Regions from separate parts of the Alteromonas sp. ABH2_165 genome, predicted to be linked through region 3. Evidence: predicted binding sites of a transcription regulator. Region 3 holds the regulator's gene; each other region holds the start of a gene.
The links. The regulator sigma-54, encoded in region 3, starts transcription at its own class of promoters, with help from an activator protein. The targets are predictions, from matches to a motif close to GTTGGCACGNNNNTNGNNT.
Positions count from the first base shown of each region.

Region 1: the regulator sigma-54 is predicted to act here: its motif matches at 4,382-4,400, upstream of ACXAFQ_RS02620 (EF-hand domain-containing protein).
Region 2: the regulator sigma-54 is predicted to act here: its motif matches at 2,699-2,717, upstream of ACXAFQ_RS03390 (DUF4097 family beta strand repeat-containing protein).
Region 4: the regulator sigma-54 is predicted to act here: its motif matches at 4,183-4,201, upstream of ACXAFQ_RS05425 (OpgD/OpgG family glucan biosynthesis protein).

Region 1 covers NZ_JBSWWF010000001.1:605,376-611,303, forward strand. Annotated here, with positions in the region: gene ACXAFQ_RS02605 (SpoIIE family protein phosphatase) at 1-1,623, shown strand, start outside; gene ACXAFQ_RS02610 (tellurite resistance TerB family protein) at 1,731-2,177, shown strand; gene ACXAFQ_RS02615 (putative bifunctional diguanylate cyclase/phosphodiesterase) at 2,239-4,287, shown strand; gene ACXAFQ_RS02620 (EF-hand domain-containing protein) at 4,488-4,757, shown strand; gene ACXAFQ_RS02625 (sensor histidine kinase) at 4,858-5,928, shown strand, end outside.
Region 2 covers NZ_JBSWWF010000001.1:759,475-765,402, forward strand. Annotated here, with positions in the region: partial or broken gene ACXAFQ_RS03380 (P1 family peptidase) at 1-747, shown strand, start outside; gene ACXAFQ_RS03385 (endonuclease/exonuclease/phosphatase family protein) at 727-1,947, shown strand; gene ACXAFQ_RS03390 (DUF4097 family beta strand repeat-containing protein) at 1,944-2,615, opposite strand; gene ACXAFQ_RS03395 (outer membrane protein assembly factor BamE) at 2,822-3,178, opposite strand; gene recN (DNA repair protein RecN) at 3,315-4,997, opposite strand; gene ACXAFQ_RS03405 (SOS response-associated peptidase family protein) at 5,178-5,870, opposite strand.
Region 3 covers NZ_JBSWWF010000006.1:274,132-280,059, forward strand. Annotated here, with positions in the region: gene rapZ (RNase adapter RapZ) at 1-180, opposite strand, end outside; gene ptsN (PTS IIA-like nitrogen regulatory protein PtsN) at 226-669, opposite strand; gene hpf (ribosome hibernation promoting factor) at 678-965, opposite strand; gene ACXAFQ_RS13630 (RNA polymerase factor sigma-54) at 995-2,473, opposite strand; gene lptB (LPS export ABC transporter ATP-binding protein) at 2,564-3,289, opposite strand; gene lptA (lipopolysaccharide transport periplasmic protein LptA) at 3,289-3,858, opposite strand; gene lptC (LPS export ABC transporter periplasmic protein LptC) at 3,827-4,390, opposite strand; gene kdsC (3-deoxy-manno-octulosonate-8-phosphatase KdsC) at 4,387-4,941, opposite strand; gene ACXAFQ_RS13655 (KpsF/GutQ family sugar-phosphate isomerase) at 4,941-5,912, opposite strand.
Region 4 covers NZ_JBSWWF010000002.1:176,213-182,140, forward strand. Annotated here, with positions in the region: gene ACXAFQ_RS05390 (ATP-binding cassette domain-containing protein) at 1-726, shown strand, start outside; gene ACXAFQ_RS05395 (TIGR02444 family protein) at 710-1,195, shown strand; gene ACXAFQ_RS05400 (hydrolase) at 1,204-2,214, shown strand; gene ACXAFQ_RS05405 (YheU family protein) at 2,222-2,458, shown strand; gene ACXAFQ_RS05410 (hypothetical protein) at 2,609-2,821, shown strand; gene ACXAFQ_RS05415 (hypothetical protein) at 2,824-3,231, shown strand; gene ACXAFQ_RS05420 (outer membrane beta-barrel protein) at 3,276-3,818, opposite strand; gene ACXAFQ_RS05425 (OpgD/OpgG family glucan biosynthesis protein) at 4,267-5,907, shown strand; gene mdoH (glucans biosynthesis glucosyltransferase MdoH) at 5,882-5,928, shown strand, end outside.

The DNA of each region.
Region 1 (5,928 bases), on a different contig from region 3:
TCGCTGAATCGCTTTCTTCTTTTGCATATGCTCGAAGAACAGGGGTACACCGATTGCTACGAAGCAAAAGACGGGCAGCAGGGCATTCAATTAGCCCAAGAGGTGCAACCTGATCTGGTGTTACTCGATGTAATGATGCCGGGCATGGATGGCTTCGCAGTTGCGCCTGTACTTAAAGAAATGGCTGGGGACAATTACCTGCCTGTTATCTTCATTACTTCTCTTGATGACAAAGAAAGTCTGGCGCGATGTTTAGAAGTTGGGGGCGATGACTTTGTTGCCAAGCCTTTCGACAAGCTTATTCTCGCGGCAAAAATTCGCGCCCATGACCGAATTCGCCAACTAACCAGCAAAATTGAACAACAAAACCAGTCGCTACGCTATTTTCAACAAAGTGTCGATCGTGAGCACGCTATCGTCGAACACATATTCAATAACGCCATTGTGAATAAAGAGCTGGTTACTGACTTCTTTGATTTCAGTCTTTCACCTGCGGCGGTGTTCAATGGTGACGTATTCCTTTGTGAATCGAGTCCTGCAGGCGGGCTATATTTTCTGGTGGGAGATTTTACCGGTCATGGTTTGGCTTCTGCCATTGGTGTGCTACCGGTAAGTCGTACGTTTCGGTTTCTGGCGCGAAAAGGCTACTCTGCTGGCGAAATTGCTGCGCAACTGAATACGACCCTCGGGTCACTGTTACCGCCTGATATGTTCTGTGCCGCCGCGGTTATCGAAGTCGATGCAAGCGGGTGCCGATTTAACATATGGAATGGCGGACTGCCGTCTCTGTTACTTAAATCATCGACCAATCTATCGATGTATAAAGTGGTGTCGAGACACATGGCATTAGGCATTCTGGAGTCCGACGAGTTCGACACAGAATGTGAAATTATTGAGGGAGAGCCGGGAGACCAATTACTGGTGTATACCGATGGTTTGATGGAAGTCATGGATGAGCACGGAAAAATGGCCGACGAAGAGGGGGTGATGTCGTGGTTTTCCAGTCCAGAAACCATTACTGCGGCGTTCTTATTTGAACGCGCGGCTGAATACCGTGCCGATACCATTCAGGCCGATGACACCACCATTGTTATATTTAGCTGTCAGTCGTTAGAAGTACTTAAAGAGGATTTCGCAACAAATGAGCTGCCATACTCAATACACCTGACATTGCAAGGCAGAGAGTTAAATAACCCGCATATTATTACTTCTTTGATGGAGATGATTAATTCCCAGCCCGGCATGACGCTCGTGCGCTCTGATTTGTATACCATTCTATCTGAGATGTTTAATAATGCGTTGGAACATGGCGTGTTAAAACTCAGTTCTGATTTGAAATCGACACCTGACGGTTTTCATCAATATTACCAGCGTCGAGACACGCTTCTGGCAAACCTGACCGAAGGTGAGATTGCCTTCAAAATTCTATTCAAACCCTCAGAATCGGCCCTTGATATTACCATCTCCGATTCGGGAGACGGGTTCGATGTCAGTGCGCTCGATGAAGATTGCCTAACGGCCTGCTATGGCCGCGGGATCTGTTTTTTACGGGAACTCTGCGAGAGTGTCAGATTCAGTGATAATGGTTCAACGTTAAGTGTGCGGTTGTCCATGGCGAAATAAACGGCACGTGATTAATCGGCTTAAATTTGAAGCCTGCCTCAGTAGAAAATACATTTTGTTAATTTGCGCGTATATAAAGGTAATTTTTCTCAAACGGACATAAAGCTATGTTAAAAGCGGTACTTGAGCTTTTTCGCAACAATCACGACGATAAACCACAACAACACACGGTCAAATTGGCTACCGCAGCACTGCTAAGCGAGATCATTCGTGCAGATAGGCAGGCCGATCCACGCGAGTTAGAAGCTTATAAAACGCTGCTCAATGAGCAATTCTCCTTGTCAGATGATGAGCTAAGTACATTAATGCAAGAGGGACAATCATCGGCAGAAGAGGCGGTGGATTTGGTGCAATTCACGCAAGTTATTAATCAAAAGTGTAATAATGGTGAAAAGCAGGATATTCTTACCGACCTGTGGAAAGTTGCCTATGCTGACGAAAATATAGCGCCAATTGAGGAGCATATTATACGGCGAATCGCCGATTTACTGCATATACCTCACAGCCAGTTTATAAAATCTAAGCTCTCGGTAACTGAAAATCATGCTGAGTAGCCTGCGCCTTTTTGCGTGTGCAGGATAGTTAAGGAAAGACGCCTTGTTCCGGTCGATAAAATTGCCTCTTACACTGTTGGTAACAGCGGTAGTCTCTGTCTCCGTAGTGGCGACGTTCTATTTGTCTGCGCGCAGTCAGGACGAACGGATAGAGATGCTGGAAAAGCAAAAAGTATCGAACCTATCTGACAATATCGCCATGCGAATAGCTAGCGAGAGTGATGCTAGCCGACAAAACGTCATCATCGATAGAGAGTTGGCACTGCTCGAAAACAGTCAGGCCATCATTGCTGCATACATTTTCGACGAACAAAAACGTTTGCTTGGTGCTTCCGGGAGCGGTCGTTCAGAGGAAATGAAACAACTGGCCTTAAAGCATCCCTACGGTGTCCTTGCTGACGACGATCTCATTCTTAGCGTGTCGGAAATTGGAAGTGATTATGCCGTAGAGGGCACAGTGGTCGTTATCAGTGATTTATCTGATGTTAAAAAGCAAGGTCAGCAGGTCCTGGCGTTTCAGACTTTGCCTGAACTCATTGCGGTTATTATTATTGCTGTTGTTGTCGCTTTTTCGATTATTCAAGTGCTCTTGAAGCCACTCAAAGACCTCATCGACTTCACCCGAAAAATATCGCTTAGCAAAGATTACACAGCCCGTTTCCTGCCTGGAAAAAGTCGCGAAATCAGCAGTCTCGTTGGCAATATTAATAGCTTTCTAGACACGATAGAAGTTGAACTCACCATCAATAAAGAGCAAAACGCGACACTCGTAGAGCAGCAGCAAACCATGATGCGACTTGCGAATTACGACAGCCTGACAGCGCTTCCTAACCGCCAGTTTGTCATGGATAACCTCAGGTTAGAACTGGCGAGAGTGAGACGTCTACGAGAAGATTTAGCACTCATCTTTTTTGACCTTGACGGTTTTAAAAGTATTAATGATTCACTGGGTCATGAAACCGGGGATTTAATCCTGATTGAAGTGGCCGACAGGGTGCAAAATTTATTGCGGGAAGGGGATTTAGTGGCCCGTCTCGGCGGCGATGAATTTATCATCGTTCCCGACCGCGATGTGTCCGATGTAAGTCTGAATAATCTGGCGACAAAATTAGTAAGTGCCTTTGAAGAGCCCTTTATGCTGCGGGGACTGGCGTTGTCTGTGGGGGTGAGTGTCGGTATTGCCAGAGCCACGGATGCAGGCTACGAGCTTAGCCAACTGATGAGTAATGCCGATCTCGCCATGTATCGCTCAAAAGCGAAAGGCCGGGGAACCCATACCCTCTTTACCGTTGATATGGTGGAATCGTATAAGCGCAAGATGTCTCTGGCAAACAGTATCGACAGTGCGATTCGTCATGATGAATTCCGCGTTTACTATCAGCCGAAAATCTCTAAGCATGGCGCGGTCATAGGTCTTGAAGCGTTAATCCGCTGGGAGCACCCAGAGTACGGTATGGTGATGCCTGGCGAATTTATTCCTATTGCAGAGCAGGGCGGACGAATTTCTTCCATTACGCAATGGATGATAGAGCGGGTCTGCATGGAGTTGCCTGATTTGCAGATGCTGGTTGACAATAAGTTTAGAGTTGCCATTAATCTTTCTGGTCACGATTTGCGTCATACCGACCTATTCAACGATATTTATGAATTGTTCGAGCGCTATAAGGTGCACCCTGAATATTTCGAGTTTGAGGTGACAGAATCCTCTTACCTGGAAAACTTTGATACTGCTGACAAGTTTTTTAAACGCTTGAGTAACATGGGCTGCGCCATTGCATTAGACGACTTCGGAACCGGGTATTCATCGTTAAGTTATCTCACGCAAATCACTATCGATACATTAAAGATTGATAGACAATTTATCTGTGAATTAGAATCTTCAGATCGGTCGCGAATGGTAACCGGGTCGATCATTGATTTAGCAAAACGCCTTGCGCTTACCGTCTGTGCTGAGGGCATTGAGCAACCAAGCCAGTGGCGCTATCTCAATGAACATGGTTGTGATCATGTGCAGGGCTTTTTGTTCAGCAAACCTGTTCCACTTTCTAAACTAATAGAACTGCCGAAAAACTTTTCCCATTTTTTGGATGACACAACTTCCGTTGAGTAAATCCCATCTTCAGTGTGTAGATATTTAGCAACACTCTACATGTTGTTATTTATTGGTCTTATTGTAAGTCTCTGATGTTTAATTGATTTTAATGTTTGGCATTACTCCTGCTTACTTATGGCTAGGTGAGCTTCTGTATTGACGCAGTGATTACGTTTCCATACATCCGCTCACGCATATTTGAGCACAGGAGGTCTGATATGAAACGTATTGAAAAACTATTTTTGCTGCTACTTACCATCGTCACTATCCAGGCAGTCGCCGTGGCAGATGCCCATGCTGTTGAAACAATGTTGTCAGATTTAGATGACGACCAAGATGGCGCTATTTCCTTGAAAGAGGCCGTAGCGGACACCCGATTATTGCGCTTGTTCAGTCGCATCGACAAGAACGGTGATGGTTTGTTGAGCATGGAAGAACTGGAAAGTAGTAAAGAAGTGATTTTGGTGAGTTTGCAAACGCCAAACTAAGTTTTAATTACGATGGCTACGCTGTTTTTGGCGTTGCCATCTATTGCGGCAATCATAGGGGTGTGCGATCCTGAAAAACCGGATTTTACTTAGTGATCGAATTTTGCGAGTTGGTTCCCTCAGACAACTAACCCTAGGCAGTTTCATACTGGCTTTGGTTCCCCTCATTGCACTGTTGTGGCAAAGTCAAAGCGACCTTGCAAAAGTAAGCCGTATGACAACGGCGGAAACCCGGTTCGTGGTTACCGCAGTGGGATTCATGCAGCAATTAGAAGGTGCGGCGACAGACCTGGAGCGTACACTTCGACAATATGCCATCATACAAAACACCACCGTGGCTGATTTGACAGATAATGCCATTGCGCAGTTTGCCTCAGCGCAGCAGGATTTGTGTGACATCATCGACAATTCCGAAAACTGTCAGCAATTAGTTAAGCAAATCGAACAACTTCGAAATTTCCGCACGATTAACGATCAACTATTACTTAATGCCTATCTTGCATCGTTAAGTAATGGCGTTATTGCTATGCGCAAAGACGTCGATGCATCCATTCAGGCTCGACTGGCTATTCAACGTGAAGACATGACCAACATGCAGGCCAAACAAGCTTGGTCTACAGCCATGTTGGTATCGGTGTCATTACTGTTAATTCTGTTAGGAAGCCAATTGATTGTTAAGCCGGTCAACAAACTGAAACAGATCATTCAAATTCTCGCTCACCAACGGGGGGAGTTGCCGCCTCTTTCAACCAAAGCCCCGTTTGAACTTATTGGTGTGGAAAAAGATCTACACTGGCTTTCTGAACGTTTACAACAACTTGAGCATATCCGCACTGCGCTGTTACGTCATGCGGCCCATGAGTTAAAAACCCCGTTGGCAAGTATTAAAGAAGGCTGTAGCTTGCTATCTGAGAATGTAGTCGGGGAGTTGAATCCCCAACAGGCAGAAGTTTTATCGCTTTTGAGTTCCAGTACCCAGCGCTTGAATACGTTGGTGGAAAAGTTACTTGACTATAACCTCTTGCTACAACAGGCCGAGCCTAAATTCACCAGTATCGATCCTGCCGAACTCGTACGTGATTGTGTAGAAGATTATGCACTGGCGCTTCAAGACAGAGAAGTGACGGTGGATGTACGTGTTGAATCGGTCAGTGTCGACGAGGAACTCTAC
Region 2 (5,928 bases), on a different contig from region 3:
GGTGAAATTGAAACGCCTATCGTACTTACCAACACCCTAAGCGTGGCTGAAGGTATCGCGGGGGTAGTGGAATGGACGCTAGCTCAGGCCGGCAATGAAAACGTGGGCTCTGTAAATGCGGTTGTTGGCGAGACCAACGACGGCTTTTTAAATGACATTAGGCGCAGGGTAGTAACAGCCGAGCAGGTTAAACAAGCCATTGAGTCAGCATCTGCAGGTAAGGTTGCAGAGGGTAACGTAGGCGCTGGCAGCGGTACACGTGCTTTTGGTTGGAAGGGCGGAATTGGTACAAGTAGTCGGGTATTGCCCAAGTCTTTGGGCGGTTACAAGGTAGGTGTGTTAGTGCAAAGTAACTTTGGCGGCATTTTGCAGATGCAAGGTGTAGAAGTGGGTCAGGCACTGAATCAATTTTATTTACAGGACAAGCTGAACAACGACACCGCGGCCGATGGGTCTATTATGATTGTGGTTGCCACTGATGCGCCACTTGACGACAGAAACCTTAAGCGCCTGGCAAAGCGAGCCATGGCAGGTGTTGCACGTACAGGAGCCAGTTTAACCAACGGTTCTGGTGACTACGTTATTGCATTTTCTACCGCGAAAGAAAACCGTCGCAGTGAAGCAGCCTCTTCTCACATCAATACGGTGTTAGCTAATAATGCGGTTTCACCCTTATTTGAGGCGGTCATTGAGTCTACAGAAGAGGCCATTTACAACAGTTTATTGATGGCAGAAAATGTTGAAGGCTACCATGGTACGGCTAAAGCATTACCCGTTGATCAAGTGAGAAGTTTATTGAATAGCACCGAAAAAACCGCTGCTGAACCCCGTGATCACACGGTGAGGGTTGCCACGTTTAATGTCAGCATGGAGTCGACCAACTATCCTAAATTGGGCATGGAGCCGGGTCTTAATGTACTGAAAACAGTTTTGGCTGATGGCGACAATCAGCAAGTAAAAAACATTGCTGAAATCATACAGCGAACTGCGCCAGATATTCTGCTTTTAAATGAGTTTGATTACATTGCCGACAAACAGGCTGGCGTTAATGCGTTCATTACGCATTATCTGAACGTCAGTCAACATGGGCAAGCTGCAATCGATTATCCCTATGTGTATCTCGCACCGGTCAATACGGGCGAGCCGTCACCCTTTGATCTCGATCGTGATGGTCACGCCAGTGGTAAAGGGGGAGACGCCTGGGGATTTGGATTATATCCTGGTCAATACGGCATGGTCGTTTTGTCGAAATACCCCATCCTGGATGATCAAGTGCGCAGCCTGCAATTGTTTAAATGGAAAGACATGCCGGGCGCGCAACAGCCCGTTATTCCCGAGAGCGGCGAAACCTGGTATAGCGCTGAAGCGTGGGCCGCGCTGCGCTTGAGTTCAAAGTCGCATTGGGATGTGCCAGTAAATGTAGATGGCAAAATAGTGCACGTTTTGGCGATGCATCCCACGCCGCCAACCTTTGATGGACCCGAGGATCGTAACGGCAAGCGTAATCATGATGAAATTCGATTGATGGCGGATTACCTCACACCAGACGGCGGCGAATATATTTATGATGATAACGGCCATGCTGTGTCGTTGGCTCGAAACAGCCGCTTTGTGCTGGTGGGCGATTTTAATGCAGCAGACAAAGGTGAGAAGTGGCGGCCTGGCGTGATAGAACAATTAACAGAACACCCACTGGTCAATAACGATGTAATACCGCTGAGTCAGGGTGGTGATGAAAGCAGTCCGGAGGCATTCAGTAATCGTTTTACCGCTTATTGGGGAGCACGGGCTGATTATGTGTTGCCGTCGCGTTTCGGCTTTTCAGTGCAAGGCAATGGTGTTTTCTGGCCATCAAAAGAAAGCCCGCTATTCCGTCTGGTTAAAGACAGAGAAGCGAGCTCCGATCATCGGTTGGTTTGGCTTGATGTTACGCTGAATAGTGATTAAGAACGATTGCGGCGGATAACTTTACTTTCCAGAGACTTATCCGCCAATTCCAGCTTCACCGCGCGTTCAAGAATAATATTGCCATCAACTGTGGCGTTTTCTTCAATTATCAAAACTGGCCAATTGCGTTCTGGCGTGCTCCATCCGTCTTCCGATCCCTCAAACACGATATCACCGTAAACGCGGGTGGAACCGACAAGCTTAATGGTGCCGTTGAGCGTGGTTAGATCACCTTTCACTTCTGTATCAGGCAGTGCAATATCGCCATTCACGGTTTCAATATTGCCTTCTACCATGCTGCCCGATGATAAGGTGATTGTGCCATTCACCGTTTCCAGTGAGCCAAATGCATTCAAATTCTCTCCAGCTGTAATATCGCCATTTACCGTTGTTGCGCTGTTAACGGCAACGTTATTATCGAGCACTATCGAGCCATTCACTGTACTCACATCGTTAGCAACAGCAAATTCTTTTAGCCGTACATCACCGTTTACCGAAGAAACATCACCCGCATGACGGCCAGGATCGATAGTGACAGAGCCCATAATACTGCTAACGTCTCCACCATCGTGGTAATCGCCATTGCCGCCGACATTAATAACACAACCTGACAGGGCTAATGCGCCAACAAGAGAAACAGCAAGTAAAGAGGATTTCCGGTTTAGCATTTTATTCTTCCATTTTCGAGGTATACACCGTGGCGACCTATTTTGAGGCAACGGTAAAATTATCTTAACGTACAGAACAATAAGAGCAATTACGGGGCCAACTAGAAAACCACTTTGTAATCAATTGGTTGGGAGTGTATGTGGGAGTGGAGGGAAGAGGGAGTTAGTCCGGAATACTATTTATTAGTGTTCCGGACTAAAAATGCTTATTGATCGAGCGGAGTATTAAAGTCTTCTGACAGTTCGAAGTCACCTTCGGCAGTGGCTAGCTTGTTGTCGTTGAAACTAAGCACAAGTTGCTTCTGGAAATCTTCACCGCGCTTTTCCATGCCACGCTTCATATCATAGACATAGTACCAGGTGCTTTTATTAAATGAGTCTTGTACTACGGGATGCCCGAGTACATAAATAACCTGCTCTTTGGTCATGCCTACACGCAGCTTTTGTACATCTCTTTCATCAAGGAAGTTGCCTTGCGGAACATCAATACGATAGATCCAGTTTGAGCAGGCAGTAGAGAAAAATACAGCGGTTAACAAAATAGCGATTTGATACAACTTCATGCGTTAGCGTGTCCAGTTATGCTTTGATTATAGTGACGGACATTATTTTCCTAACAGGATATGCCCAGGTGCAGGCTATCACAAAATAATGTGCGTCAGCATGCTACCCAATCACCTATGACCAATCAACCGCTTATTAGTTCGATTCGGCACTTTCCAACAGCTCTTTTGCATTTGCTAAGGCAGAATCTGTCACTTTATCGCCTGCGAGCAATCTTGCCAGTTCATCAATACGGTTTTGACGGGTTAATGGCAACATTTGTGTTTCTGTGGTTGTGCCATCGCTGAACTTGGTAACAAACAACTGATTATGGGCCTGCGCGGCAACTTGAGGTAAGTGTGTTACGCACATTACCTGACTCACTTTGCCGAGTTTGCGTAGCAGGCTGCCTACAATCGCCGCCGTCGGCCCGCTGATACCGGTATCTACTTCGTCAAATATCATTGTTGGCGTTGCGTTTTTATCGCTGGTGAGCACTTGTATCGCTAATCCAATTCGAGAAAGCTCACCACCGGAAACCACTTTTTCCAGTTGATCGGCGGGCTGCCCAGCATTGGTTGAAACGCGAATGATTACGTCGTCCAGCCCATGACTTGTGGGCGTTTTGTTCTCATCGTATTCAACGCCTATTTGCATACATGCATGCTGCATATTCATCTGGCGGATTTGACCTTCAATGGCGGTGGCAAGCTTAGCTGCAGCCTTCTGCCGGGAGGCCGATAAGGCTTCACACGCTTTTATATACTGGTTTCTCGCTTCTACAACTTCTTGTTGTAGATCTTCCAACCTACTCTCATCACCTTCCAGTTCAGCAAATTCTGCCGCTAAGTTTTGATGATGTGAAAACAGTTCTTCTGGCATTACTGCATGTTTCCGTGCCAGTTCCATCGCTTTGCTGTATCGAGATTCAACTTGTTGCAGGCGTAAGGGATCTATTTCCAGACCATCACAATAGCCGCGCAATTCTCGAGCGGCTTCCTCCACCTGAATTGAGGCATCGTTGAGCAACGCAATGATGGGGGTAAGTGCGCTGTCATGCTCTTCCAACTCACTGAGTCGATCCAGGCCGTTTTGGATGATAGATAGCGCATTGCCTTCATCATTCTCATACAGGTTATAAAAACTGGTTTGAGCTTGTTCCAAAAGCGTTTGCCCATTGCTTAAACGCTTATGCTCTGTTTCAAGCTCGATAAACTCGCCTTCTTCAATGGCAAACTCATCCAGTTCTTTAACCTGATAAGCCAATAATTGCTGGCGGTCTGCGCGTTGCTGCGCCTGTGTTTCCAGCGCCTTTAGCTCTGCCTGTTTACTCTTCCAGCTACGGTAGTGTTCCGCAACGCTGTTTAATAAGGCTGGGTGTGCGGCATACTGATCCACAAGTTTTCGCTGATAGTCATCTTTAAGCAGCTGTAAATGCGTATTCTGTCCATGAATAGCAATGAGGTACTGACCAAACTGTTTTAATTGCTGAAGTGAAACTGGTGTACCGTTAATGAACGCTTTAGAGCGGCCTTCACGAGAAATAACGCGACGCACGAAGCAACTGTCGTCTTCGTCATCGACTAACTCTTGCTCGTCAAGCCAGGCGAGTGCGGCTTTGTGGCCACTTAAATTGAAGTGGGCGACAATTTCAGCCTTGGTGGCTTCTTTTCTCACCGCACCGGCATCTGCTCGCTCACCTAAACAAAGGCTGAGCGCATCTATCGCAATAGATTTACCCGCACCAGTTTCACCGGTAACGGCCGTCATTCCCGCTTCAAAGTTTACGGACAATTGTTTTACAACAGCGAAGTTTTTAATCGATAAATTGACCAGCATTTTTTCACCGCAGTATGTTTATACAGTATGTGTAAATATATACAGTATTTTGGCGGTGTAAAGTGAAGTTTTTATTGAGGGTGGGAAAGCGCCAGTGGATAGCTGCTTATCCAATTGATTTACTAGCGAATTTAAATGTCAGCAGCAATATGCTCCTAAGCGATATTCCGTTTATATCGGTTATGGAGCGCTAGCGTGTAACCAGATGTCAGGGCCTTTAGCCTCTGCACTTTTGAAGCTTTTCACTGGAGTGACACAAAGATCATCGTAAAGCCGCGGGTTTGCAAGGATCTCATTTACCAAAGGGTCGTTTTGTTCGCCGCTTAGCCAGGCATCGATAACCTGGGGATCTGTTGGCAAAAAGCACGGGATGGACTTTTCGTGGAACTGGCTGAACCCAGGCTGGGGCGGGCGGGTGATCACTGAACAAACAGCGCAGCCATTGTCAAAAATACGGTAAACGGCGCCGATGAGCAGCCCCCGCCGCGCTTTCATCAGGTAATGCGCTTTGCCTTTACCTACCGGATTCGACTCGCCCACAGCCGTAGCGGCAACGATAGCGCGGCGTGATTGTATAGCATGTTTCCAAAATGGACTGTCGAGGTTTCTGGCGTTGAACGTTGTGCGGTCGCCTAATAACAGGCTGTCACCGTAGGGTTTGGCATCGAACCACCAGGTCGCATCAATGCTTGTTTGGGGACTCACGATGAGATTCGAGATTTTTCGTGAAGGATCTTTTCCATAAGCCGGGTAAAAGTTAATCACGTTCTCATTTTCTGCAGCGAAAAGAGGCAAGGTTTCAGTTAAACCTGCCTCAGATAACACTTCCTGCAAACCCGTGGATTTCGGTTCTCGTTGAATAAAGCCGCACATAGCAATCTCCAAATCTATTCAGCGTTTAAGATACGCTGATTGCGGCCCGATGTTTAGT
Region 3 (5,928 bases):
CAGGTTACGAACATCAATGCTCACTGCAACCTGCTCGTACTCGTCGGCGACGGTATGGGTGAGTGCAGGGAGTAGATTAACCGGGATGTTATCTACGCAATAGTAACCGAGGTCTTCCAGCGCCCGTAATGCGACGGATTTCCCTGAACCGGAACGACCACTGATGATAATGAGCTTCACGTTTTTCTCCTGAAATACCGTGTTAACGCAGGCGTTTACAATAACTTACTGTAATGCGCGAATAATATCATCACTTGTATCAGCTTTTCGGATACTTTTTATTGTCTCTTTATCGCTAAGCTTGCCAGCAACCATGGCGAGCGTTTGCAGGTGACCGTCAGTTTGTTCCTGCGGTACCAAAAGGGTGAAGAAAATATCGACGGGTTTATTGTCTATGGCATCGAAATTAATGGCTGGCGTAGTGGTTACGACAATGGCAATCACTTTTTCGAGTCCGGCAAGGCGACCATGAGGAAGCGCGATACCATTACCAATACCTGTGCTGCCCATGCGTTCACGTGCCATTAGAGCACTTAACACCGTGGCTTCATCGATATCTGCGTTGTTTTTAGCGGCAATCCCACTGATGATTTCGAGAATGCGCTTTTTACTATTGCACTGGACCGCACATTCAGTGCGATCCAGGCTAACTATGGCTTGTATATCCATGAATTCAATTAATGCTTTTTAAGCTTTTCCTTGTGTTTCAGAACCTGCCGGTCGAGCTTATCTACCATGCTGTCGATAGCTGCGTACATGTCCTGATTTTCGGAAGAGGCAAAAACCTCTGCGCCACTGAGGAAAACCGTTGCTTCTGCTTTCTGATTAAGTTTTTCGACATTCAAAATTACGTGCACATTCGATATGTGGTCGAAGTGACGTTCTAGTTTACTGAATTTCGTATCGACATAGGTACGCAAAGAATCTGTGATCTCAACATGATGACCAGTAAGGTTTATTTGCATATTTCGTCTTCCTTATTTTGAGCAGCCCATTAAATGAGGCTTTTGCGTTGGTTAGACGGCGGGATCGATAGGGACTCCCGGTACTTTGCTATTGTTCGCCGGGCAACCATGATGCCTTGATCGGCCAACAACGAAGCAATCTTGCTGTCGCTCAGCGGTTTGCTTGGCTTTTCAGCCGCAACCAGCTTTTTAATCAGTGCGCGAATCGCTGTGGATGAACACTCACCACCGGACTCTGTGGCCACGTGGCTTGAGAAGAAGTACTTCAACTCAAAAATGCCTCGAGGCGTATGCATGTACTTCTGGGTGGTAACCCGGGAAATGGTTGATTCATGCATATCTACCATTTCTGCGACATCGTTCAGCACCATTGGTTTCATCATTTCAGGGCCATGCTCAAAAAAGCCCATTTGTTGCTGAACAATGCAGTTCGCTACTTTAAGCAGGGTGTCGTTACGGCTTTCAAGGCTCTTGATAAACCATTTCGCTTCCTGCATATGAGAGCGAATAAATTGTGAATCGCTGCTATTGCGGGCCTTACGGCTCATTGCGGCGTATTGTTGGTTAACACTTAACTTCGGCAGGCTGTCTGGGTTGAGTTCTACTACCCAACGGCCGTTTTTCTTCGCCACAGAAACGTCTGGAATAACGTATTCTGGTTCCTTAGTGATAAGTGCACTACCCGGACGCGGATTCAGCGTTTGCAGTAGACGCATAGCTTCACGAAGCTGGTCTTCTTTCAGGCGCGTTTTCCGCATCAGCGTACGGTAATCTTTGCTGCCAAGTAAATCGGCGTGCTCTCTTAACAGTAATCTGGCTTCTTCCAGCCAAGGGGTATCGGGGGCGTATTGCGTTAATTGCACCAACAAACATTCTTGCGGTGTACGCGAGCCAGAACCGATTGGGTCGAACAATTGGATGCGCTTGAGTACGCATTCCACTTCATCTTCTTCTACCGGCTCTTCCATGTCTTCACTGTTCACGCTTTGCAGAATGTCTTCCACGGTAACAGTGAGGTAACCCGATTCATCAATCGAGTCGATGATGGCCAGCGCGATAGCGCGGTCGATGTCTGAGAAAGGCGTTAGGCGCATCTGCCAAAGCAGATGGTCTTGAATATTTTCGGTGGTTTCACCTTGGAATATTTGCTCGTCATCACCGCCGGCAGGACCGGGGGCAGGCGCAGAAGACGCAGAAATGTATTCGTCCCAGGTGCTGTCGAGAGGGAGTTCATCGGGCAGGTCATTTTTTTCCAGCGCTTCGCCGGTATCCATGCTTTCCGAGGCTGACGCAGATTCAGGCATGCTGTCGTCGTTATCGAGATTATTCTTCTCAACAACATCGTTGTCTGAACTGTCGTCCACTTCCAGCAGCGGATTAGAATCCAGTGCTTCCTGAATTTCCTGTTGTAAATCCAGCGTCGACAACTGCAATAGTTTGATCGCCTGCTGAAGTTGCGGCGTCATTGTCAGTTGTTGACTAAATTTTAGCTGTAAAGATGGTTTCATCTACGTCTTATATTAACTCTGCAAAAAGTATCTGGCTAAAACGGCGATTTATTATTCTTAAATTGCGGTTTGTTATGCCCGATAACTTAACTATAGCCTGAATTGCTCACCTAGGTATACATCTCGAACTTTTTGATTACTTAATACCTGTTCTGCGGTGCCCTGAGCAATCAGTTCTCCATGACTGACGATATAGGCTTCTTCACAAACATCAAGGGTTTCCCTTACGTTGTGATCGGTAATCAGGATGCCTATACCTCTGTCTCTTAAATGTTGAATGATCTTCTTTATATCATTAACCGAAATTGGATCAACTCCGGCAAAGGGTTCATCAAGCAAAATAAATTGTGGGTTAGCTGCTAAGGCTCTGGCAATCTCAACCCGGCGGCGTTCACCACCCGACAAACTCATACCTGTACTATTACGTATATGGTTAATATTAAATTCATCAAGTAGCGCGTCGGCTTCTTCTTCACGCTGATGGCTTTTTAAATCCTTACGGGTTTGCAAAATAGCCATGATATTTTCATGTACCGTGAGCTTTCTGAATATCGATGCTTCCTGCGGCAAATAGCCAATGCCGCGACGTGCACGCTCGTGCATTGGCTCGTGAGTCAGCTCATTTTCGTCGATATTAATTTTGCCTTTATCCAGTGGCACCAATCCTACAATCATGTAAAAGGTGGTGGTTTTTCCCGCACCATTGGGGCCCAACAAACCCACAATTTGACCGGTAGACACAGAAAGGCTTACATCGCGCACAACCTGACGAGATTTGTACGACTTAGCCAAATGGCTCGCGGTTAACGTGGCCATTACTGATTGTCACCTTCGTTGTCATCGCTTTTCTTTTCGTCTTCAGACAGCCCTTTTACGGTTTCTGGCTGAAATACCGTGGTAACACGACCACTGCTCGAGCTGTCACCGCCGGTGGCAAGAAGCTGCTCTTTGCCCATGTCATAACGAATGCTATCGCCTTGAACCATGCTGCTATCTTGCTGAATTTGAGCCTGACCTTGCAGGGAAATGAGCTTACTGGCAACTTCGTAACGAATTTCATTGGCGCTGGCTTTTACCTGTGCACCATCGTCCATGGTTTGTGAATAGCTGGCCGGTTCGCCATAGGCCACAAACACTTCTTTACCGTCACCGTCGCTAGCAATAACCTGAACTTCATCGGCGGTAATCACCAACGAACCCTGGGTAATCTTCACGTCTTCTTTAAAGGTAGATGTTTTCTTCTTGCCGTCAATGAACTGCGACTTCGCATCAACTTTAATTGGCTTGTCGAAATCTGTGTTGTCGGCCAAGGCTACTGTGGGCATTACAGCAACAGAGATCGTTGTTATCAGGCTAGCTGCCAGGGGAATAAATCGTTTGAACATGATCTATCAACTCATATTGTTGGGTACGCAGGTTTGCATTAAAACCATTGCTTTTGATGATGGTCTGAACACCGCGGATATCAACAGGTTGATCGGATGTCATCGTTTTATCATCCAGATTAACCTTAATGAAATCAGTTGTAATGGTCTGAACGAACTCGTCAGGATTCAGACTCTTAATCAGCACATTATCTTCTAACTGAATGAGATCGTCATTATATAATGTGCCTTTATCTGCGGTTACCTGCCAGGGAGCTTCATTTTCCGCAGCATAGACAGTGTATTTGGGTTGACTGAATAACACAAAGCCAAGCTGGTCGTAATGTTCCATTGAAGCGGCGTACACCTCATGATTCACCTTACCTTCATCGTTGTACAAGGTGGTGGTGAGGTTTTTGGCCTTATAAGCCGGGCGTAACGCGCTATCACTCATCGACTGAGCGGGTTTTTCATCTTCGGCCATCCACACGGGCATGTACATCAACAATGCCATCACAAACAGTGCGGAAATACTGAGGCCTAATCGATTCATACACTGGCACCGTGAATAATATCCAGCGTACCCACCGCTTGCATAATCACATCACACACTTCACGCACAGCGCCGTAACCACCAGGCTTCGTGGTGATCCAGTTCGCTTCACGGGTAACCGCAGGGTGGGCATCTTTAACGGCAATTTTGGTTTCAGCGTACTTGTACATGCCTAAATCTGGCATATCGTCGCCAATGGCCGCCACTTGTTCGGGGCTAAGGCCAAGCTTCTTGCATAAATCGGCCATGGCATCGGCTTTGTTTTCCTGGCCTTGAATGATGTGTTTAACGTTCAGCGCTTTCATGCGGTTTTTCACAATGGCTGAGTCGCGACCGGTAATCACTGCCACTTCAATACCGCTGTTAATCAGCGCTTTAATGCCATAACCGTCGCGGGTGTGAAAGGCTTTCAGCTCTTCTCCGTCGTTGCCGAGATAAATACGGCCGTCAGAAAATACGCCGTCTATGTCGCAAACCAACAGTTTGAGATTCTTCAGCTTTTCAAATCGCTCTTCACTGATAACGCCGTAAAAGGTGACTTCATGTCCCATTAGAGCACTCCTGCTTTCAATAGCATATGCATGTTGAATGCGCCGACTGGTTGCCTGTTTTCATCGACAACCATAAGCGCGTTAATTTTAAACTCTTCCATCAGGTTCAATGCTTCCACTGCCAGCGTTTCGGCGCGGGTTGTTTTGCCGCCGCGCGTCATCACTTGGGCTACCGGCGTAGAATGAATGTCGGTTTTCGCATCCAGAATGCGGCGCAGATCGCCGTCGGTAAAAATACCCGCGAGCTTGTTGTGTTCGTCAGTGATACCTGTCATGCCCAGGCCTTTGGAAGAGATTTCCAGCAGCGCTTCAGAGATGGTGGCAGACGATGACACCAAGGGCAGTTCATTACCCGTCATCATAATATCACGGACTTTTAATAACAGTTTACGGCCAAGGCTACCGCCAGGGTGCGACAACGCGAAATCGTTTGACGTGAATCCTTTGGCGTCCAGTAACGCAATGGCCAGTGCATCGCCCATCACCAATGTGGCGGTGGTACTCGATGTTGGCGCTAAGCCTAATGAACAGGCTTCTTTTTCCACGCTGATGTCTAGTACCACATCGGCATGTTGCCCCAATGAACTGTGGGCGCTGTTCGTCATGGCAATAACTGGCACGTTTAAGCGCTTCACTACTGGCAACAAGTTAACCAGTTCGCCGGTTTCGCCTGAATTGGAAATAGCCAACAGCACGTCAGACTCACTAAGCATGCCCAGATCACCGTGATTCGCTTCACCAGGATGCATAAAGAACGCCGGTGTACCGGTGCTTGCTAGGGTGGCGGCAATTTTGCGGCCTACATGACCGGACTTACCCATGCCACTTACCACCACTTTCCCTGTGCAGCTTGCGAGCATCGCGCAAGCGGCTTCAAAGGTGGAATCTAAACGCTCGGTAAGGGCGGAGATCGCCTGAATCTCAATATCGATAACCCGTTTAGCCGAGGCAATATAGCTAGAATTATTCATTTATCCGTTTTCGCTT
Region 4 (5,928 bases), on a different contig from region 3:
ATCCTGCACCTGCAACGATTAGATAAGCAGGCCACAGAGCAGCAACTGCGTGATTATTTGGGCGGTTTTGGCTTCCACGGCGATCAGGCACTTGAGCCGGTTGCTCCCATGTCGGGTGGTGAGAAAGCACGACTGGTGTTAGCGCTGATCGTGTATCAAAAGCCCAATCTGTTGCTGTTGGATGAACCTACTAACCACCTCGATTTAGAAATGCGTCATGCACTGAACATGGCCTTGCAGGGCTTCGAAGGCGCAATGGTGCTGGTTTCGCATGATCGCTTCTTATTGTCGTCAGTTTGCGAAGACTTCTATCTGGTAGACAGTGGGCAGGTGGAGCCATTCAATGGCGATCTCGATGACTATCGTACCTGGATCTTAGCTCAGCAGAGCGAAGCCAAAGCGGCAGCGCCCAAAGACGATAAACCTAAAGTAGATCGCAAGGCTGAAAAACGTCGCGAGGCGGAGTTCCGTAATTCCGTTGCGCCGATTAAGAAGGCCATTGAAAAACATGAAAAAGCGATGGAGAAAACCTCTTCCGCATTGGCTCAGGTCGAAGAATCTCTGGGCGATACCTCACTTTATGAAGAACAGAATAAGGCGAAGCTGATGGCGCTGCTCGATGAGCAGACGACGCTGAAGCAAGCAATGGAAGAACACGAGATGGCCTGGCTGGATGCGCAGGAAACCATGGAAGAAGCAAGGGCAAATTATGAATCTGAATGCTGATACATTCTGGCAGTACAGCCTGGAGATATACGGTCGCGACGGCGTAAGTGAACAAGCGTTGTTGTTGCAAGACGAGTTTCAGGTGAATGTGAACATGTTGTTGCTGCTGTGCTGGTGCCTTGATAACGGTATGATCGTTACACTGAATCAATGGCAGGTGCTGCATGCCGCTATTGCTGATACCGACACGCAGCTGACAAGCCATCGTGGGAAGCGACGGGATGCAAAAGCGGCACGTCCGTTTAATCAGAAAGCCTACGAAGCCCTCAAGCAGGAAGAACTGGCCATTGAAATGCAACAGCAGGAAGCACTTACTACCATGTTTAACCGCCTTACTGTTGAGTCTGTGCCGGTAAAGGGCGTAAATGGCAGTGTGGCGGGTTTTGTGAACCTGTTTAAGCTTCGCCAGCAACCTGCAGCAGTAAAGCGCATCACCGCCGTTATTCAGTCGTTGCAGGCCGGGCAGTAAACACGGTGATCAAACAACCTGACAGTGGTCATGGCATTGTACGTCGCAGTGATTTCACTCCGGCTCGTTGGGCGCGCAATCGTCATGTACAGACTATTTGGCCACGTTTCTTACAAAAACGTTTACCGTTGTCGGTTAAATGGGAGCGTATTGCCACTCCTGATGATGACTTTCTCGATCTTGCTTGGGGACCACAACCCTTTTCTTTAAAAGGTGTCGTCGTCATGTTTCATGGCTTAGAAGGCAGCATACGTTCGCACTATGCTAACGACATGATGGCCGTGCTTAGTCAGCAAGGCTGGCAGTGCGTCATGATGCATTTTCGCAGTTGCAGTGGCGAAATTAACCGTCAGCCCAGAGCCTATCATTCTGGCGAAACCAGCGACCCGGTATTTTTTCTCGACTGGCTGGAAAAGCGCTTTCCTCAACTGCCTAAAGTCGGCATTGGCTTTTCATTGGGCGGCAATATGCTGCTTAAGTTACTTGGCGAAAACCCCGCACAGAAATGGCTGCAAGCCGCTATTGCGGTGTCTGCGCCAATGAAACTGGCCGATTGCAGCCAAAGTATTGCCACCGGCTTCTCCCGTGTTTATCAAAATTATTTGCTAAAAAGTATGAAGTCCACGCTGATTAAGAAAATGCAGCGTATGGACTACCGGGGCCTGATAAACGTATCGGTTGAGCAGGCATCCCAGTTATCTTCGTTCCAGGAGTTCGACGAAAAAGTCACAGCACCCCTGCATGGTTTTGCTGATGCGACTGACTACTATGAAAAATGTAGCGCATTGCCGTTTCTTGGTGCGATTCAGTGCCCAACCCTTATTCTTCATAGCCTGGATGACCCGTTTATGAGTCCGTCAGTGGTGCCGGATGCCAGCGATTTGGCACGAGCCGTAACCCTTGAACTCAGTGACTTTGGTGGTCACGTGGGATTTATGCAAGGTGGTCTGTTAAAGCCCACAGTGTGGTTACAACAACGGGCTGCCGAGTGGTTCAGCCAATATCTGCCAACACATTGAGGTAAGAATGATTATTCCCATCACCGAGCTAGCCCCAGACACGCTCCGCAATATTGTTGAATCTTTCGTACTGCGCGAAGGCACCGACTACGGCGAAGTAGAAGCCTCCTTTGATGAAAAAGTTGATCAGGTTTTACACTCCCTGAAAAGCGGTGAAGCGGTATTGGTGTACTCAGAACTGCATGACTCGGTAAATATTCGCCCCAAAGATGAATACCAGGCTGGTGAAGAGGAATCGCTTTAAGACTTGGAAACATCCGAACACCAGTACAGTTTTCTTTGGCTCTGCTGTTAGTTATCTTTTCTATTCTCGTATAGATGTGCGATGAACGGACCTAAAGCGTGTAGATTATATGCTTAGGATTTTAGACTAAGGAAAGTTAAGAGAACTAATATGGAATTACTTCAAAATGAAGATGTAAATCGTGTGTCTGGCGGAACTATTCAGGCTATCGGCCTGAGGCTGATCGGTGCTTATATTTACGACGCGGCCGGTGGCAAAGAAGGTATCGATAAATATCTTGAGAATAGTAAAGAGGCTGCTAGCACATCTATTGATTATTGGAAGCGAAAGCTCGAGCGTTTCATTCGAGAGATCACTGAGTAGCGATGGAGCTTTGTTATTGGTTACGAGGGCTTTGGCCCTCGTTTATAAGCAACATTTCATCGAAATTTCTATTTCTTATTCTCGCTTTTTTCGCTTATCAGGTTTGCGGTGAAATTGCAGGCTTGCGGGCGCAGTTTTCATCTTTATTGCTGGATTGCGCGCCAAGCTTTCTTGCCGTGATTGTTGTTACGAACCTCAATGCATTTCTCTTTTCTAGGGAGTATGGGAAAACAATCCTAGCCTCTACGTTAGGGCTTTTAGGTTACGAACTTCTACAAATTTATATCAGTGAACGAACCTTCGATTACTTGGATATTTCAGCCACTATCGGAGCGGGCTTATTTATTTATAGTGTATTGATATTCATGCGAAGAATGAAAAAAGCCCAGCCAGATGGGTTGGGCATCTGAGCCAGGCTTTGACCTATCGGGTCTACTTCAAAATTGCAGGGATTTTAGAAAGTGTAGCGCGCGTTTAGCTGCGTGATATCAAGATCGTCAATCTTCTCGAAGCTGGCGCCCACAGCCCAGCGTGGTGTGAAGTAATAGTTCGCGCCTACTTTTACTGTTACATCTCCGGTATCCACATCGTAGTAGCCAATTTGGCCCAATAACTCTACTTGCTCGGTAACCATGGAACGCAAACCAGCGTGTACGCTGTAGCCATTCTCATCATAGTTTTCCAGATCTACTCGCTCGAAGTTCGCGCCGAAATAGGCATCGGTGGATGAATCCAGTGGCATGCGGTAACCCAGACCCACCGTTGTCATATCCAGGTCGGTGCCATTGTCGTCTAACATTTTGTGCTCACCGGTAACGTAAATGTTGTTTTCGAGCAGGTAAACCCCGCCCACATCTACGCCGTCAAAATCGCCAGCACCCACATCTGCGTTGGTATAGCCACCTTCAACAAAGCGCCAGTTTGGTGATCCTGCCATTGCCGCCGAAGAGAGGCCTGAAAGAGCAACAACAGTCAGTAATGATTTGGTAAAACGCATAAAGAGACTCCTTATCTATGCTTGGAAGAAAATCATTTAACTGCGACTGCAGAGCAATCATCTTGCCATTTCGTATATTGGTAAAAGGGTTTTATTACCATTCCTGTGTATAAAGCGCTGATTTTAAATAGCTAAATCTCTTATCGTCTCATCTTCTAACAAACACTGAGAAGTTGTGCCTGTATACAAAAAAGCCATGACTGAACACCTGTTATACAAAAAAGTGTCGGTGGGTACAGACAGTTCTCCCTGATTTACTCACTGCCTTGTAATTGTTGCTGTTTGATATTTACTCTCTGATTGGGTGGGGAATGGTAAATATTTGATTTGTATTTGGAAATTAAAAATTTAAGCGTGTTTTTAAGCTGGAACACCTCTTGCAAAACCCTGTGCAACAAAAAACAAATCGTAACGCACAGTTATCATAATTTATCGGAGTCAGTAAATCATGCTGCCGCAATTACAGTTAGCCAATAACACGGAAATTACGACACCTTCACTGGCATCTTTTTGCTCTTTCTTTTCTATCAGCCCAGCCGTCATGCGCGCTTTTATTTACTGCATTTGTGTGGGCTTTAGCACGCTTAGTCTGGCAGACGAAGTATCAGATAAGAATCTTCCTGCGGGCAAACCTATATTGAATCGCGTTATCGATGCTGCACAGAAAAATGCCGGTCGCGATTATGTGGTCAATGACCATGGTCTGGCAGATGAACTTAAAAACATCGACTATGAAACCTATCGTCAAATTCGCTTTAACCCAGAAAAAGCATTGTGGGCAGGTGAAAACGACTACGAAGTACAGTTCTTCCACCCTGGCTTTCTGTATCAGCAGCCTGTCAGTGTGGTGACCATCGCGTCGGACAACAGTGAGAACCTGGTACCGTTCGAAAGCGAAAGTTTTATCTACGAAAAAAATGCCGAACCTCTGGCTGGCCTTACTGATGAAAAATCCGGTTATGCCGGATTTCGTCTTCATTACCCAATAAAAAATCAGAAATACAAAGATGAATTTGCAGTGTTTCTGGGTGCCTCCTATTTTCGCCTGGTAGGTAAAAATCAGGTTTACGGTATTTCTGCACGTGGCCTGGCAATTGATACGGCCATGCCTGAAGGCGAAGAGTTTCCCCACTTCACTAAATTTTGGTTGATAGAGCCTCAGGAAGGTCAGCCAATAAAGATTTATGCCCGTTTAGAAAGCCCTTCTGTTGCCGGTGCGTATAGCTTTGAAATTATGCCGGGTACCGACACCACCATGAAGGTGAAAAGCTGGATCTTCGCTCGTGAAGACGTTGATAAGCTTGGTGTCGCTCCCTTTACCAGCATGTTTTTGTACGGTGAAAACTCACAAATCCGTCGCGATGATTATCGCCCGGAAGTGCACGACAGTGACGGCGTACAAATGCTAAACAGTAAGGGCGAATTGATTTGGCGTCCGCTTACCAACCCAACCAAATTGCAGATCACGTCCCTGAGTGACATTTCCCCCAAAGGCTTTGGTATGTTGCAGCGAGATACCGACTTCTCTAACTATCTGGATGCTGAAGCCAATTATCACCTTCGTCCGAGTCTGTGGGTAACACCGAAAGCAGGTTTCAATGAGGGTAAGCTGGAAATTGTTGAAATTCCTACCGATTCTGAAGTGCACGATAATATTGTGGCTTACTGGGTGCCCGTTGAACCTTTCCTGGCTGGCCAAAGTCGTTATTTCGAATATGAACTAAAAACGGTTGAGAAAAAGCCAATGCGTTACGGCGTTGCAACCGTAGAAAGAACCCGTCAGGGGATCAGTACCTTACCTGGATTCGAGACCACTGAAGAGCGTAATGTTCGCCGCTTTGTTGTGGACTTCGAAGTGCCAAAAGGCATGAACCTAAAACCTGACGACGTAAATCTAATTCTCGATGCCACCAATGCCAGCGTTGATCAGGCCCGTGTTTATGAAGTGGACGGTGGCAAAAGCCTTCGTGTGACGTTCCTGGTGATCCCTGAAGGAGAAGCCGTAGTGGATATGCGGATGTTTCTGAATCACAACGAAACACAAATGAGTGAAATATGGAGCTATGTGTATGAGCCAATCCAACAGTAAGGCTGATAACGCGGTAGCCGA